Regions from separate parts of the Sinobaca sp. SA16-1 genome, predicted to be linked through region 2. Evidence: a T-box and tRNA genes for the amino acid it is inferred to sense, from the RefSeq annotation. Region 2 holds a T-box; the other holds one or more tRNA genes.
What was found. A T-box is a leader RNA that pairs with one kind of tRNA and senses whether it is charged. The one in region 2 lies ahead of metG (methionine--tRNA ligase), so its partner is inferred to be a tRNA-Met.
Positions count from the first base shown of each region.

Region 1: it has a tRNA-Met gene. The T-box ahead of metG (methionine--tRNA ligase) is inferred to sense a tRNA for this amino acid. The anticodon was not compared.

Region 1 is NZ_JCAKFL010000005.1:2,252-10,788, reverse strand. Features, by position in the region: gene AC5W2J_RS14180 (tripartite tricarboxylate transporter substrate binding protein) at 1-12, shown strand, start outside; gene AC5W2J_RS14175 (tripartite tricarboxylate transporter TctB family protein) at 87-545, shown strand; gene AC5W2J_RS14170 (tripartite tricarboxylate transporter permease) at 561-2,057, shown strand; gene tsaD (tRNA (adenosine(37)-N6)-threonylcarbamoyltransferase complex transferase subunit TsaD) at 2,075-3,088, opposite strand; gene rimI (ribosomal protein S18-alanine N-acetyltransferase) at 3,085-3,555, opposite strand; gene tsaB (tRNA (adenosine(37)-N6)-threonylcarbamoyltransferase complex dimerization subunit type 1 TsaB) at 3,552-4,256, opposite strand; gene tsaE (tRNA (adenosine(37)-N6)-threonylcarbamoyltransferase complex ATPase subunit type 1 TsaE) at 4,253-4,714, opposite strand; gene thiL (thiamine-phosphate kinase) at 4,717-5,721, opposite strand; tRNA gene AC5W2J_RS14140 (tRNA-Met) at 5,859-5,935, opposite strand; rRNA gene rrf (5S ribosomal RNA) at 5,956-6,072, opposite strand; gene AC5W2J_RS14130 (hypothetical protein) at 6,268-6,414, shown strand; gene AC5W2J_RS14125 (threonine synthase) at 6,488-7,582, shown strand; gene AC5W2J_RS14120 (trans-sulfuration enzyme family protein) at 7,642-8,537, opposite strand, start outside.
Region 2 is NZ_JCAKFL010000008.1:5,192-13,728, forward strand. Features, by position in the region: gene AC5W2J_RS16935 (tRNA1(Val) (adenine(37)-N6)-methyltransferase) at 1-558, shown strand, start outside; gene AC5W2J_RS16940 (GIY-YIG nuclease family protein) at 542-829, shown strand; gene rsmI (16S rRNA (cytidine(1402)-2'-O)-methyltransferase) at 813-1,685, shown strand; gene abrB (transition state genes transcriptional regulator AbrB) at 1,742-2,035, opposite strand; T-box leader at 2,403-2,664, shown strand; gene metG (methionine--tRNA ligase) at 2,724-4,721, shown strand; gene AC5W2J_RS16960 (TatD family hydrolase) at 4,776-5,549, shown strand; gene rnmV (ribonuclease M5) at 5,553-6,122, shown strand; gene rsmA (16S rRNA (adenine(1518)-N(6)/adenine(1519)-N(6))-dimethyltransferase RsmA) at 6,115-7,008, shown strand; gene AC5W2J_RS16975 (Veg family protein) at 7,179-7,439, shown strand; gene ispE (4-(cytidine 5'-diphospho)-2-C-methyl-D-erythritol kinase) at 7,702-8,537, shown strand, end outside.

The DNA of each region.
Region 1 (8,537 bases), on a different contig from region 2:
AACCAGGAGTAAATAAAGCACAGGCAGAAAAGGTGTCCTGCTGAAAGCCGGCACCTTTTCTTTTCTATACGAAAGGAGAGCATCTTATGCTGAAAGCACCGCACCGGAAAGTCAGCCTTGTCCTGATGGCGATTGCCGCCTACTATTTGTACCTGGCATTTCAGCTTCCCAGTTTTATGAATTCGATTATTGATTCCGATACGCTTCCTAAAGCGCTGGGGATTCTGCTGATTGTGCTCAGCTTGATTTTATTTTTCATGCCGGATAGTGAAACACCGGAACAGAAAGAAAAACGCAACATCCCCAAAAATGATGTATTCATGCTGATCGGCACGTTTCTCATGATTCTTGTGTATATCTTTTTTCTGGAAATACTCGGATTTATTCTCGTTTCTATTATTTTTATTTTTCTGTGCAGCCGGTTTCTCGGATACAAAAAGCATGTCACCAACGCGATTGTGGCCGTGCTGTTTCCCGTTACGCTGTATCTCATCTTTACACAACTACTGGGTATCTCCCTTCCTTCCGGGATTCTGCCTATTTAGAAAGGAGCATGCAGCATGGGTAATTTTGAAGGTATATTAAGCGGGCTTCAGCTCGCTCTTAGTGTAGAAGGTATTATGTTTGTATTTCTCGGCGTACTGGCCGGAACCTTTATCGGAATGATGCCGGGTCTCGGTCCTATCAGCGCCATCGCCATTATGATTCCCTTAACGTACAGCATGGACCCGACCATTGCGCTCGTCCTGATGGCAGGTGTGTATTACGGAGCCGTATTCGGGGGATCAACCTCTTCCATCCTCCTGAACGCTCCCGGAATTGCCGGGACGGTAGCCACTTCTTTTGACGGCTACCCCATGGCCCAGAAAGGGCAGGCTGGAAAAGCCCTGGCCATTGCCGCCATTGCCTCATTTACCGGCGGCACCATCAGCGTCGTTCTGTTAATGCTTTTCGCACCGATTCTCTCCAGTGTGGCCATTGTGTTTGGACCGCCGGAGTACTTTGCACTGATGATTTTAGGTCTGACCGCTATATCGAGCCTGTCGGACGGTTCGACCGTAAAAGCACTGATTGCTGCTGTTGTCGGCATTATGGCCGTCACGATCGGCATTGACAGCCAGACCGGCACGGCGCGCTTTACCTTTAATAATCCGAATCTGCTTGAAGGCATTGATTTTCTCGTCGTCGCACTCGGCCTGTTCGCTTTAGCCGAGATCTGCAACCTGATTATTAACCGGAAAGACAAATTAAAAGGCAACGAAAACATCGGCAGCCTGAAGTTATCCAAAAGCGACTACAAAGAAATGGCCGGCCCGATGACACGGCAGTCTTTTCTTGGATTTATACTAGGCGTGCTTCCCGGCGCCGGTGCCACCATCGCTTCGTTTATCGGCTACATTACGGAAAAGAAAATTTCGAAGAATCCGGAAGAATGGGGCAAAGGTGCTGTAAAAGGCATCGCAGCTCCGGAAACGGCAAATAACGCGGCTACAAGCGGTGCGTTCGTTCCGCTTCTCAGCCTCGGTATTCCAGGCTCCGGTACGACCGCCGTACTGCTTGGCGCCCTGCTCGTTCTCGACGTCCAGCCCGGTCCGCTTCTCATTACCGACCGTCCGGAATTGTTCTGGGGCGTAATTATCAGCATGTACGTCGGCAATATCTTTCTGCTCGTATTGAACCTGCCGCTGATTCCCTATATTGCGAAGGTGCTTGCCATTCCAAGGCCGCTTCTGATTTCTTTAGTCATTATGTTCAGCATGATCGGCGTGTACTCCATCAGCTTTAATACGTTTGATCTTTACATGCTGCTTGCGTTTGGCGTGCTCGGGTATTTCATGAGACTGTTCTCTTTCCCGGCCGCTCCGCTGATTCTCGCCTTTATTCTCGGCGGGATGATGGAAAATTCATTCCGTCAGTCCATGACGATCGCCAACAACGACTTATCGATTTTCTTCACGCGCCCGATCGCAGTCAGCCTTCTCGCTGTCGCAATGCTCGCATTTGCCGTGCCGCTCTGGCAGGCTGTGCGCAGCCGTAGAAAAGCAAAAACGTCATAAAAAAAAGCCCGGTCTGCTTATGTTAAAGCAAGACCGGGTTTTCCGTTCAGATCCCAATCGGCAAGGTTCTGTTTGTTCCATTCTATATAAGCGGCCGCTCCGATCATCGCGGCGTTATCCGTGCACAGTTCAATCGGTGGTATCGTCCAGTCGATGTCCGAGCCGGCGAATGTTTCTTTGATTGCGGCGCGCAGGCCTTTATTGGCAGCCACGCCGCCTGCGGTAATCACCTGTTTGACGTCATACGCCAAGGCGGCGCGCTTTGTTTTTTCCACGAGCACTTCTACCACACTCTGCTGGAAACTCGCCGCCACGTCGGCTGCGTTAAATGGGGTGCCGCGCTGTTCTGCATTGTGCTTTGTGTTAATGACCGATGACTTCAGCCCACTGAAGCTGAAATCATACGAATCTGATTCGAGCCAGGCAATCGGAAGCTTTACCGTCGGCTCTCCTGTTGCAGCGAGCCGTTCCAGGTGCGGACCTCCCGGGTAAGGAAGGCCTAACGTGCGCGCTACTTTGTCATAAGCTTCCCCTGCGGCATCATCCCGTGTCTCTCCGATTACTTCCATGTGGCCCGGCTCTTTCATGTAGACGAGCTCTGTATGGCCTCCTGAGACAACGAGTGCCATCGCCGGATAAAGAATCGGCTTAACCAGTTCTGCTGCCTGAATATGGCCTGCGATATGATGAACCGGGATCAGCGGCAGGCCGTGGGCAAACGCCGCCGCCTTGGCCGCACTGATTCCGACAAGCAGGGCACCGACAAGTCCCGGACCTTCCGTGACCGCAATCGCTGTCAGCTGGGAAAAAGGAAGCTCGGCTTCCAGCATCGCCTGCTCCATCACCTGCGTAATGATTTCCGTATGGTGGCGTGAGGCTATTTCCGGCACAACTCCGCCAAACCGCTTATGACTGTCCATCTGCGAGGCAACGACGCTGGAAATAATTTCGCTGCCATTTTTCACAACCGAGGCTGCGGTTTCATCACAGCTCGTTTCAATAGCAAGGATGACTACATCTTCTTTTATCATTGCCAGTACCGCTCCTTCAGGTTCACCCACATAACCAGCGCGTCCTCCTGATTATCGGTGTAATAATTTTTGCGGATCCCGCCCGCTTCGAATCCGTATTTCCGGTACAGATTCTGGGCGAGGTGGTTGCTTGTGCGTACTTCAAGCGTCATCGTAAGCGCCCCATAGGTCAGGGACAGCTCCAGCACGTGCCGCATCAGTGCATCGCCTATGCCAAGTCCTCTTTTCGATTGATGAACCGCTATATTTGTAATATGGGCTTCGTCCATGATGATCCAGACACCGCAGTATCCTACAATCTCACCCTCGTATTCCGCTACCAGATAATAGGCAAATTGATTTAACAGCACTTCATTTTCAAACGCTTCTTTTGTCCACGGGACGGAAAAAGCATCTACTTCTACCTTATAAACGCCGTTGACGTCGTCTGCGGTCATGAGGCGGACCGTCGTCTGTTTCTCTATCATGGCCGGCTGCCGCCTCCTGCCTCCAGCCATTTTTTCTCTGCTTCTGCCAGCTGGGCATATTCCGGTACGAGCTCATGGGCGTGCACAGCAAGCTCCTCGTGCTGTGCCGCTGCTGCGGCCAAAGAGGAGGCATGCGGCACAGCCTGTTCGGCTGAAGCAAACTGAACATCCGCGCGGGCAGCAAGCACCCGGTCTTTATGTTTGTCCGCTTCTTCCCCAATTAACAGCACCGGTCCCTCCAGCGCCTCCAGCTTCTCAAGCCAGGCCGGCACATCAAGTACGCCGTCCGGCTCTACCCGGCGGCACACGCCGTTTTCGGAAAAATATATGCCGGTGTAGACGTGATCTCTTCTTGCATCAATAAACGGCACGATCCATCCGCTGAACAGTTTCGCCTGTTCAGCAAGCAGATGCAGACTCGAAATACCGTACACCGGAATCTGCAGCGACCAGGCAAGCGTTTTGGCTGTCGTTACTGCAATCCGCACCCCGGTATAAGAACCGGGTCCTTTGGCTGCTGCGATTGCATCCAGGTCCCCGGCCTTTATCCCGGTTTCCTTCAGAAGGGAATCAATCGCCGGCATCAGCCGCTGGGAATGGGTCTGCTTTAAAAAAGTCGTATACTCTCCAACCGTTCTTCCGTTAACCGAAACGGAGGCACTCATCGTTGATGTGGTTGTCGTAAAAGACAATATATTCATTCTGCCTTACGCTCCTCTATCCAATTCAGCCAGCTTCCGCTTTCCGCTGAAAAATGTATAATACGTTTGTCATCTCCGGCATACTCGATTGTAACCTGCAGCCGATCCGGGGCGTCCAGCCAGCCTTCAATCCGCTCCGGCCACTCAATCAGCGAGACGCCCTCTCCTTCAATGTACTCTTCCAGGCCGAGCTCTTCGCTTTCCTCTTCAAGCCGGTACACGTCCAGGTGATAAAAAGGAAGACGCCCCATATATTCTTTCATAATCGTATAGGTCGGACTATTTACATTGCCCGTCACACCGAGACCGACTGCCAGTCCTTTGGCAAAATGGGTTTTCCCTGTGCCTAAATCGCCGGACAGCGTGATCACGTCACCTGCCCGGGCCAGTCGACCAATCTCTTCGGCCCGCTTCATCGTATCGTCGGGAGAGACTGTCGTTATTTGAAAGGCTGCCATTGTTATCCCTGCCCTTCTTTTCCACTGAAGTGATTATACCCCTTTTTTTCTAGGGGGACTGCCTGCTTCTCGTCATGAAGCCAGACCCCGGGTGTTCCCGCTTCCACACGTCCGACTGCGGTTACTGTCAGCCCCAGGGCTTCGGCCCGCTGCCGGAAATCGTCCCAGCATCCGGCTTCGATCGTGCCAAGCAGTTCAAAGTCTTCTCCGCCGTAGAGCATCCACTTCCAGTAGTCCCCCGGGTCGTACCCGGCAAACTCATCCGGCACAGGCACCAGATCCTGCTCCAGGTGCATCTGGATGCCGCTCGCCTCCGCTATTTCAAAGCTTTCGCTTGCCAGGCCGTCGCTGATATCATTGAGCGCGATTCTCGCTTTCATGGAGGCGGCGAGCCGGCCCATTTCCACCTGCGGCTCCGGCCGCTGGTGATAGGAAAGAAGCGTCTGTTCTATAGAAGAAAAAGAAGCGTGTCTCCCTGTTTCCAACAGCAGCTTTAAGCCGGAAGCTGAACGGCCGACAGGACCGGTTAGAAAAATTACATCTCCTGCCGCTGCATTGCGCCGCAGCAGCCGGCGTCCGGTTTCAACGCGTCCGATGACAGTGATCGACACCATCAGTTCGTGCGCTGAGGACACTGTATCCCCTCCGATTAAATCCATCTTGTACCGGTCACCGAGTGCTGCCATGCCTTTATAGAGTCCGGAGAGCTCTTCATCCTCCCAGTGAGGAGGAATCGCAATTGATACAATATAAAAGGAAGGTTCTGCCCCCATCGCCGCCAGGTCGCTTATGTTAGCGGCCAGTGCTTTGTAGCCAACGTCATAAGGAGCCATCGTCTCTTTTTTGAAATGAATGCCTTCAATCATTGTATCCACACAAATGACTTCATCAAAAAAAGAAGACGCTTTGTAAATCGCAGCGTCGTCTCCTATTCCTTCTTCAAGTCGCGTTTGGTGGGAATGGGCAGGCGTGTGCTGTTTTATCCATTCAAATTCGTCTTTTGGCATGCTATCACCCATCTATTTTCTCGGTCTATTCGTTATTCTTTTAGTTTACCTTATTCTATAAAAAGCGCAAGAAAACGAAGGTATTCTTCATTTTGCGCATAAAAAAAAGCCCTTATCGGCTTGAATGGTAAAATAATTGGTTGCGGGAGGAGGATTTGAACCTCCGACCTCCGGGTTATGAGCCCGACGAGCTACCAGACTGCTCTATCCCGCGATATGGTAAAAAATTAACAAGCACGGCAACGTCCTACTTTCACAGGGGGTCGCCCCCCAATTATCATCAGCGCTGAAAAGCTTAACTTCCGTGTTCGGCATGGGAACGGGTGTGGCCTTTTCGCTTTCGCCACCGTACTTATTATTTTTTATGTGGTGTGTCTCTCAACGCCACGTATAATAATATACCACGCAATGATTCACACCGCAACCCTTATTTTAAAATTTTTTGTATTAATTTATTGTCAGAAATGTTACAATATTATAAATACTATAAATAGAAAGAAAGATGCCTGCTGTTGCCTATGAGGATGCGATAAAGGAGGGATTCTGGTGAATGTCGGCCGATCATTGTCTGCTTTTCTGCTGGCGAATGTAATGCTGCTTATGACGTTTATATTTCTACCTGTGCTAATACTAACAGACAATATCAGTGTCTTTCAGAACATGCTGAACTACATTAACAAATCATCATCATAAGGGAACAAAACAAAGGAACTGTCCCCTACGGGGCAGTTCCTTTCAGGTTTTATATAAAGAAAGGAATGAAAGTATGGAAAAATACATTTGCTCCATCTGCAGAAAAACATATGCGGCAGCTTCTATGATATGGAAATGCACGTGCGGAGGCGTGTTGGATCTACATAAAGATCATCCTTTGATAGATACAAAATCCTGGGACGAGCAGCCGCGTACTTTATGGCGGTATAGGCAGACCATGCCGTTTGCAAAAGACTCGAAAGCATGGGAATGCGTAACGATGGGAGAAGGCCAGACCCCTTTAATTGTGCTGGATACATCTGAACCTGATACGTATGTGAAAGTCGATTACATGATGCCTACCCTGTCTTTTAAAGACCGCGGTGCGTCCGTTCTGATCACCAGGGCGAAAGAATTAGGCGTGTCCAAAGTGATTGCTGACAGCAGCGGAAATGCCGGTACATCCATTGCAGCGTATGCGGCCCGATGCTCGATAGACTGCGAAGTGTTCGTAAGTGATCAGACGTCCCCGAAAAAAATCGCCCAGATTCAGGCCCACGGCGCCGTCATCAAACAAATTCATGGAACACGGGAGGAGGTTGCCGCCGCTGCCCAGCTGGCAGTAGAAACTGATGGTGTTTTTTATGCCAGCCACGTATACAACCCCTATTTTTTTGAAGGAACAAAAACATACGCTTACGAGATATATGAAGAGTTAGGCGGCGCTCCCGATACATTGCTTATTCCCGTGGGAAACGGCACGTTGTTATTAGGGGCATACTATGGATTTAAAGAATTACTGGCCAACGGGTTAATTGGTAAACTACCAAAGATCGCAGCCATTCAGGCAGCAAACTGTGCGCCGCTTGCCGCCGCTTACCAATCCACCACCGTCCCGGTACCACACCGGAGCACAGCAGCCGAAGGGATTGCCATCGCCGCACCGGCACGAGCCAAACAGATTATAGAGGCGGTGGCTGACACAAACGGAACCTTTATAACAGTGGAAGAAGACGAGATTGTAGAGGCCAGGGAGTATCTCAGCAGAAAAGGGTTTTATGTAGAAATCACTTCCGCTGTCAACTACGCCGGCTACCTTCAATACAGCAGAACGCCGGGGGAACAAGTGGTTATTCCTCTTTGCGGAGCCGGTATTAAATCAGGCTGATTTTAAGGAAATCGCATATAAAAAAAGAAGCTGTCCTTTTTGCGACAGCTTCTTTGACGTTATTTTTTTGCTGCTTCGAGTGCTTTGGAAAAGGCCGCAATAATATCCCGGCTGTCTTCAATCCCGACAGAGATCCGGACCGTCTGAACGCTGATACCGAGAGCCGAACGAATTTCTTCCGGAACGGTGCGGTGTGACGTGTTAACCGGGTAAGAGACCGTCGTTTCCACTCCGGCAAGCGATGGCATAATTTTAATCCACTGCAGGGAAGCAAAAAAGGTCTTAATGTCATACGCCTCGGACAGGTTGACGCTGACCATTGCGCCGTTGCCGTGCTCCGATAATCCTTTTGGATAAAAGACCTGGTCGGCACTTCCGCTTTCCTGGAACCATTCGGCCAGGCGGGCGGCATTATCGGACTGGCTCTGCATCCGCAGTCCCAGCGTTTTCAGGCCGCGGCAGGCCAGCCAGCTTTCAAACGGACTTAAATTGGAGCCCATCGAGATCATGCGTTTTTTCGCTTTCCCGATCAGCTCGGTTCCGCCGGTCAGCACCCCGGCGCTCACGTCACTATGGCCGCCGATATACTTCGTGGCACTGTGCACCACAAGGTCCGCCCCAAGCGTATAAGGTTTCAGAAGATAAGGCGTGGGAAACGTGTTATCAATCATTACCCGCATCTGCTCTCTTTTTGAAGCCATAGCGACCAGTCCGGCAATGTCCTCCATGCGCAGAAGCGGATTGGTCACCGATTCAGCATAAAGCAGCACGGTATTGGGCTGAATAGCCTGTTCCACATTGGCAAGGTCTCTAAAGTCGATCACGCTGACCTCAATTCCCCACTCCTGAAGCTCGGTCTGAAAGAGCTGATACGTTCCGCCGTACAGATCGAGCGGCACAATCATATGCTCCCCGGGTTTTACAGTGGCAAGTACCCCTGCGAGAATCGCTGACA
Region 2 (8,537 bases):
CTGGTGTTGTCCACAAGAAGCCAAGTTTCCATGACCGGGGTGGAAATTCAGCCCCGTTTGAAAGAGATGGCCGACCGCAGTATTCACCTGAATGATCTCTCTGACCGGATCCAATGCATAGAAGGAGATGTGAGAGAAGTACCATTCTCTCTGGAACAGGCAGATCTGGTAACGTGCAATCCTCCATATTTCGCGGCAGCCGGCGAAGCGGAATATCATAACAATCCCCACTTTGCCGCAGCGAGGCATGAGCAAAACGGCACCTTGCAGGATATCGTGAAGGCTGCTTCCCGTATGGTAAAGCAGAAGGGGAAAGTAGCGATGGTGCTTCGTCCGGAACGTTTTCTGGAGCTGGTGCAGCTTTATCAGCAGTACGGTATTGAACCGAAACGGGCAAAATGGATTCATCCGCTGGCCGACCGCCCAGCGAATATTCTGCTGCTGGAAGGTATAAAAAACGGCCGACCTGGTCTGACGATAGAACCGCCTTTGATTGTATATGATGAAAACAGGCAATATACAAAGGAGTTTCAGAATTATTATGAAGGAAGCGACTAAACGGTACTATGTATATATTCTCTGCTGTGCCGACAACACCTTATATACCGGGTATACTGACAATGTGGAAAGAAGAGTCGCAGTCCATGAAGCGGGAAAAGGTGCAAAGTATACGAGAGGGCGCGGCCCTTTTGTGTTAATGCATCAAGAAATGTTTTCCACTAAATGGGAAGCAATGCAGCGGGAGCGGGAGATTAAATCCTGGAATCGGGAGAAAAAAGAAATGTTGATTCAACACAACAGAGGAGGCAGGCATGAAACAACAACATAGTTATGCCGAGGAAGGCGGAAGCCTGTATTTGGTTGCAACGCCGATAGGGAATTTAGAAGATATGACATGGCGGGCCGTCCGGATTTTAAAAGAAGCAGATATCATTTTTGCAGAAGATACCAGACAAACTAAAAAACTTTGCTCACACTTTGATATTCATACGCCCATGAACAGTTATCATGAGCACAATAAGCAGTATAAAGGAGAAGCTATTCTACAGGCGCTGCAGGACCAAAAAACCGTGGCGCTTGTAAGTGATGCCGGCATGCCGCTTGTGTCGGACCCAGGTCTTGAAATTGTGAAACAGTGTGTCGACCTGGATATCCCCGTAATTCCCCTTCCGGGAGCGAATGCGGTTCTTCCCGCTCTCGCTGCGTCCGGGCTGGCCGCCCAGGGTTTCTATTTTTACGGATTTCTTCCAAGAAAGAAAAAAGACCGGCTCGAGGAACTGGCGCGGCTTTCTGAAATCGGCGTACCAATGATTTTCTATGAAGCTCCCCATCGGTTGAAAGATATGCTCAAAGATATGAGCAGCGTGTGGGGGGACCGGCAGGCATCTCTTGGCAGAGAACTGACCAAACGTTTTGAGGAGTTTACGCGCGGTCGTATATCAGAGCTGGCCGATTACGCAGGCTCTCACCAAATAAAAGGGGAATGTTCTCTTGTAGTGGAAGCAGGAAGCGGCGATCTGGCGCAAAAAAACGACTGGTGGGAAGAATACAGCCTTCAGGATCATGTTCATTATTATATAAATGAAGAAATGACATCAAAAGATGCAATTAAACAGGCCGCCGTGGACCGGAATATTCCTAAAAGGGAAGTTTACGCGGCTTATCACGAGATTAAAGGTGAATAAACTACGCTGTACCCAAAAAAAGGCGGCATCCAAAAGGATGCCGCTTACTTATTTGATTAGGCGTTCGTCTTGTGCTTGCTTGTGTAGCTTTGAAGATCTTTCAAGATTTCCTCTGCGCCTTCTGGGGAAAGAATAATTTTGCCGCCGGCAAGAGAAACGTTATCGTCCGATACTTCACCAGTAACCTGGCAGGTCATGTTCGGCTTGTATTTTTTCAAAATAATGCGGTCGTGATCCACATAAATTTCCAATGCATCCTTTTCAGCGATTTCCAATGTGCGGCGAAGTTCGATAGGAATAACTACCCGGCCCAGTTCATCTACCTTACGTACAATACCTGTTGATTTCATAATATTCGTCCTCCTAGGATTTAAATCATTTATGTCATCTTTCGACATTTTTCTCTATTTGTAACCTAAGAATACCAATGTTTCCAAACCAAGTCAAATATTTTTAACTCCATACCATTGTAATATATAGAAATTTTTTCATATTAATAAAACCCTTTTATATCAGCATTTAAATAAGTATATAGAAAGTATATTATGTTTTAGCCTCTGGTGTAATTTCCATTTGCCGATCCAATAAATAAACGAATAAGAAAAAATAAAGGTGTTTTTGTCGAAAAAAGTCGAACTATTAGACAGTGACTAATACATTGACAGTGAAGGCTTTCCCGGATATATTTACTATTGATGTCTAATATAAAATGAATACTGTTTTCCTATGAAAGGATAAGTACAAAAGGACGCTGTAACAGAGAGCCGGGAACTGCTGAAAACCGGTACAGCTGGAATTTTCGAAAATGGTCCGGGAGGAACTTTCTCTTGAGTTTAAAAAAATAAAAGAGAAACGTATTTCTGCGTTAAAGATAAGCGTTGTTTTCTGATGGAGCTTTCAGAAGAAGCGCACCGAGCCCCCGCCGTTTACCGGGGGAAATTTGGGTGGTACCGCGTGAGTAGAAACTCTCGTCCCTTTGCAGGACGAGGGTTTATTTTATTTTATATAAGAAGTTTTTTCTATTAAGGAGGCCCCATTATGACAAAGAATGATAAGACGTTTTACCTGACAACGCCCATATACTATCCAAGCGCCAAGCTTCATATCGGCCACGCCTACACGACTGTAGCCGGTGACGCTATGGCCCGCTATAAGCGCCTGCGTGGATACGATGTGCGCTATTTAACGGGCACAGACGAACACGGCCAGAAAATTGAGCGAAAGGCCGAAGAAAAAGGTGTGTCTCCACAGGAGTTTGTTGATGAGGTGGTTACAGGCATTAAAGACCTCTGGGAAAAGCTTGATATTTCCTATGATGATTTTATCCGCACGACAGAATCACGGCATAAAGAAGTAGTCCAGAAGATTTTTGAAACCTTAAAGAAAAACGGCGATATTTATTTAGATGAATATGAAGGCTGGTATTCGGTGCCGGATGAAACATTTTATACCGAAAGGCAGCTCGATGACCCTATTTACGAAAACGAAAAAATAGTCGGCGGCAAAAGCCCGGACAGCGGCCATGCGGTCGAGTGGGTAAGAGAGCGCTCGTACTTTTTCCGGATGAGCAGGTATGCCGACCGCCTGTTAAAATATTACGAGGAAAATCCTGAGTTTATCCAGCCGGAATCCCGCAAAAATGAAATGATCAATAACTTTATTAAACCAGGGCTCGAAGACCTTGCTGTCTCCCGTACCGCATTTAAATGGGGCATTCCGGTAGAAAGCGATCCGGAGCACGTCGTTTACGTTTGGATAGATGCATTGTCCAATTACATCACGGCACTTGGGTACAGTACGGACCAGGATGGAGATTACCAGAAATTCTGGCCGGCGGACGTGCATATTGTTGGAAAAGAAATTGTTCGTTTCCACACAATATACTGGCCGATCATGCTGATGGCTCTTGATCTGCCACTGCCAAAGAAAGTATTCGGCCACGGCTGGCTTCTGATGAAAGATGGAAAAATGTCGAAATCAAAAGGCAATGTGGTCGATCCGATTCCGCTCATAGAGCGCTATGGATTAGATGCCCTCCGCTACTACCTGCTTCGGGAAGTACCATTCGGCTCCGACGGTGTCTTTACGCCGGAAGGTTTTGTGGACCGTATCAACTACGACCTGGCCAATGACCTGGGAAACCTGCTTAACCGTACGGTAGCAATGGTGAATAAATACAAAGGCGGAACGCTTCCGGCTTACTTGAAAGACGGAACGCCGTTTGATGATTCCCTGGTAGAGCTTGTAGAAGTTACGGTGGCAAAGGTTGAAGACGCGATGGAGGATATGGAATTTTCTGTAGCCCTGTCAGCTATTTGGCAGCTGGTAAGCCGCACGAATAAATACATCGATGAAACACAGCCGTGGGTGCTCGCGAAAAGCGATGAGCATGCTGAGCAGCTGGGATCGGTGCTTTATCATCTGGCGGAAGCCCTGCGTCATATATCCATCATGATTCAGCCTTTTATGACCAAAACCCCGCAGAAAATGTGGGAACAGCTCGGTATTCAACAAGAAGATACAGTCTGGGATTCCCTGCATACGTTTGGGGTACTTCCAGCAGGAACGACGGTTGTGAAAAAAGGGACGCCGGTGTTTCCGAGACTCGATTATAAAGAAGAAGTGACCCATATTATCGAAGATATGGGAGGAGAGGCGAAAAAAGAAGAAACGGAACCGGCACAGCAGGAAGAGGTGCAGGAAAGCGAAAGTAATGAAATTACGATAGATGAATTTCATAAAGTGGAGCTGAAAGTAGCAGAAGTGACAGCTGCCGAACCGGTAAAAAAAGCCGATAAACTCCTGAAAATCCAGCTGGAACTGGGTGGAGAGTCAAGGCAGGTTGTCTCTGGCATTGCTCAGCACTATTCACCTGAAGAGCTTGTAGGACGAAAAGTGATTTGTGTTACCAACCTAAAGCCTGTGAAACTCCGCGGCGAATGGTCTCAAGGGATGATTCTTGCTGCATCCAAAGGAAAAGAACTAACGCTTGCCACGGTAGCGGATTCTCTGCCCAATGGCTCGATTGTTAATTAAATAGAAAGAAAAGGGCAGGCTCCGGCCTGCCTTTTTCGTAAGGAGGATACATGTATGCTGTTTGATACTCATGTTCATTTGAACGTAGAGCAATTTGATGAAGATGTAGAAGAAGTAATAGAACGGGCAAAAAAGGCCGGCGTAGAATGGATGAATGTGATTGGGTTTGACCGCCCCACTATTAAAAGGGCGATCGAACTGGCAGAAAGCTATGAGTTTATTTATGCGACCGTCGGCTGGCACCCAGTAGACGCGATAGACATGACTGAAGAAGATCTGCGCTGGATTGAAAAGCTAGCTTCGCATCCGAAAGTAGTTGCTCTTGGAGAAATGGGACTTGATTACCACTGGGATAAATCACCGGCGGAGGTTCAAAAAGAAGTATTTCGAAAGCAGATTCGACTGGCTCAAAAAGTAAATCTTCCGATCGTTATTCATGACCGGGAAGCCCATGAAGACGTTGTAGCTGTGCTGCAGGAAGAGGAAGCAGAAAAAACCGGCGGTATCATGCACTGTTTCGGCGGCGATTCGGAAATGGCTGCGAAGTGTCTGGAGATGAACTTTTATATTTCCTTTGGAGGGCCGGTGACGTTCAAAAACGCCAAACTGCCAAAGGAAGTGGCGGCAGGCGTTCCAATGGACCGGATTCTAGTAGAAACCGACAGTCCGTTTCTAGCGCCTCATCCTTACCGCGGCAAACGAAATGAACCATCCTACGTAACGCTTGTCGCGGATAAAATCGCTGAACTCAAAGGGATGAAGCCTGAATCGTTTTATGCCCAGACTACAGCTAATGCCAAGCGCTTGTTTCAATTGGAAGATAACTAAATGCTGCGTATTAAAGAATGCATTGTCGTAGAAGGAAAAGATGATACAGCTGCAGTGAAACGAGCAGTAGACGCGGATACGATCGAAACGAACGGCTCGGCGATTGGGGAGTCTGTTCTGCAGCGGATTGAGCTGGCCAATGAACGGCGCGGCATTATTATTTTTACGGATCCGGATACGCCGGGGGAAAGAATCCGTCGTATTGTCAGCGAGCGTGTGCCCGGGTGCAAACATGCGTTTATTACCAAAACAATGGCAGCATCCAAGTTCAAAGGAAGCCTTGGCATTGAGCACGCCTCTCCGGAACACATTCAGGCAGCACTTGCAGCAGTGCGGGAGGAATATGGAAGCAGCAGGCCGGGCTCTGATATTCCCCGTGGAGATCTCATTGCTGCCGGGCTCCTTGCCGGCCCCCATGCGAAAAAGCGGCGGGAAAAGATGGGCGAAAAATTAAAAATAGGCTATGCAAATGGAAAACAGTTTCAAAAGAGACTGGATATTTTTCAGATCCAAAAAGAAGAATTTGCCAAGGCAATGAAGGAAGTATTAGAGGAGGAAGATCGAGGTGTCTAAAGATATTGCCACACCGACGCGCACAAAAGAAATACTGGAAAAGTACGGCTTTTCATTTAAAAAGAGTCTCGGCCAGAATTTCCTTATAGATACAAATATTCTGCAGCATATCGTAAAAGCGGCGGGAATGGGCGAAAACGACTCAGTCATAGAAATAGGCCCTGGCATTGGTGCGCTCACAGAGCAGCTCGCAAAAGCGGCGGGAAGAGTGGAGGCATTTGAAATTGACCGCCGTCTGCTGCCGATTTTAGCAGAGACACTGAAAGATTATCCGCACGTAACGGTGCATCACCAGGATATTCTGCAGGCTGATCTGCGTCCGCTGCTGGAAGAGCTCCGTAGTTCCGGAAAAACTGCGGTAGTCGGTAACCTGCCGTATTATGTCACTACGCCGATTTTGATGGGGCTGCTGGAACAAAAGCTGCCGGTGGACCGAATTGTCATTATGATCCAAAAAGAAGTGGCAGAAAGGATTGCAGCGGCTCCCGGTTCAAAAGCGTACGGGTCCCTTTCTATTGCAGCTCAGTATTATGCAGAGGTGACGCAGGAGCTTGTTGTGCCAAGGACGGTATTTATGCCAAAACCTAACGTAGACTCAGCTATTCTCCGTCTGGACGTACGAAGTGGTCCACCGGTGGAAGTGAGAGACGAAGCTTTCTTTTTTACCCTGGTGCGGGGTGCATTTACCCAGCGCCGGAAAACGCTCTGGAATAATGTACAGAATAGTGTCATGAATAAAACGTACAAAGAAGAGCTGCAGAATCTTTTTTCTGAAACTGATATTGATCCTGTCAGACGGGCAGAAACACTCTCTATAGAAGAGTTCGCCCTATTGAGCAACCGAATGTATCCAATGTGGAAAGAGATGCGGGAAAAAGCAGAATAGAGGGCATGAGCCCTGCTTTACCCGGCGGAATGAAGCTTTTTTTTCCTCTTTCCGATTTCCTGAATTAAATCGTTGACATGCTCTGTTCATACTTGATATAATCATAAATTTACTTGACATCATCGTTCACTGGTGGTATACTATTGTATGAGTGAGGTGGATCTTAGACAATGGGAAAAACACTGGTAGAAATTAAAGAGTCGCTAGATGCAAAGGTCGGTAAAAAAGTCACGGTTATTGCTAATGGAGGAAGAAAGAAAACGATTGAACGATCCGGTTTTCTGGAAGAAACATATCCTTCTGTTTTTATTGTGAAGCTTGACAAAGAAAAGCATCACGTGGAAAGAATTTCTTACAGTTACACAGATGTACTCACGAAAACCGTACAGCTTTTTCTTCCGGAAGAAGAAGCATTAGTTGAAAAAATGTAATTGCAGCCTTAACCACATATGAACGATGAGTGCGCCCTCCATAAAAGCAGGGTGCACCATAAAGCCCCGGCAGAAGAGAATTCTCTGCTGGAGCTTTTTTTGTGCAGAAAATGATGCTGCGGCAAAAATAAAACTCATTCCTGACTGTCTATAAGCGTAAACTGTACATACTGGAAGTTTTCAACTAAAATATACAGAGATAATGAGGCGGCATATGCGAAGGCTGCTATCAGCGGCTGAAGATAGAGAAGGAGAATGTTAGGTGAAACGATCAATTAAAGCACCTGCGAAAATTAACTTGAGCCTGGACGTACTTCATAAGCGCGAAGACGGGTTTCATGAAGTAGAAATGGTTATGGCCCAGGTCGATTTAGCAGATCGTCTGGATTTTACGCTGCGTGCCGACGGTAGGATTACCGTAGAAATGTCCGAAGGCTTTCTTCCCGTGGACCACCGGAATTTTGCTTATCAGGCGGCGCGCCTGCTGCAGAAGAAGTATCAGGTGAAAAGCGGCCTTCATATTTATATACATAAGTATATCCCTGTAGCGGCAGGATTGGCAGGAGGAAGCAGTGATGCAGCTGCGGCGCTGAAAGGCGCTAATGAAATGTGGGGGCTCGGCCTCTCGATAGAAGAGCTTGCAGTATACGCTGCAGAAATTGGGTCTGATGTGGCATTCTGTGTTTACGGCGGAACAGCACTTGCTACAGGACGCGGTGAAAAAATCAAACGCCTGCCGGCGCCTCCGCCGTGCTGGGTGATTTTAGCAAAACCTCCAATTGGTGTATCAACGGGAGATATTTACAAAAAAGTAGACGCGGGAAAGCGAAGAAAGCCAGCCAGTCCTTCCATTGTAAAAGCGCTCGAAGCTGGAAGTTTCCCCGACATGTGTGCCAATTTATACAATGTACTGGAAGAGGTCACGCTGCCGATGTATCCGGAAGTAACCCGCATTAAAGAACGGATGCTGGATTCGGGGGCAGACGCTGCGCTGATGAGCGGCAGCGGTCCGACTGTATTCGGTCTGATTGAACGAGAAGCCAAGGTGCACCGGGTATACAACGCCCTCCGGGGATTCTGTGATCAGGTTTATGCTGT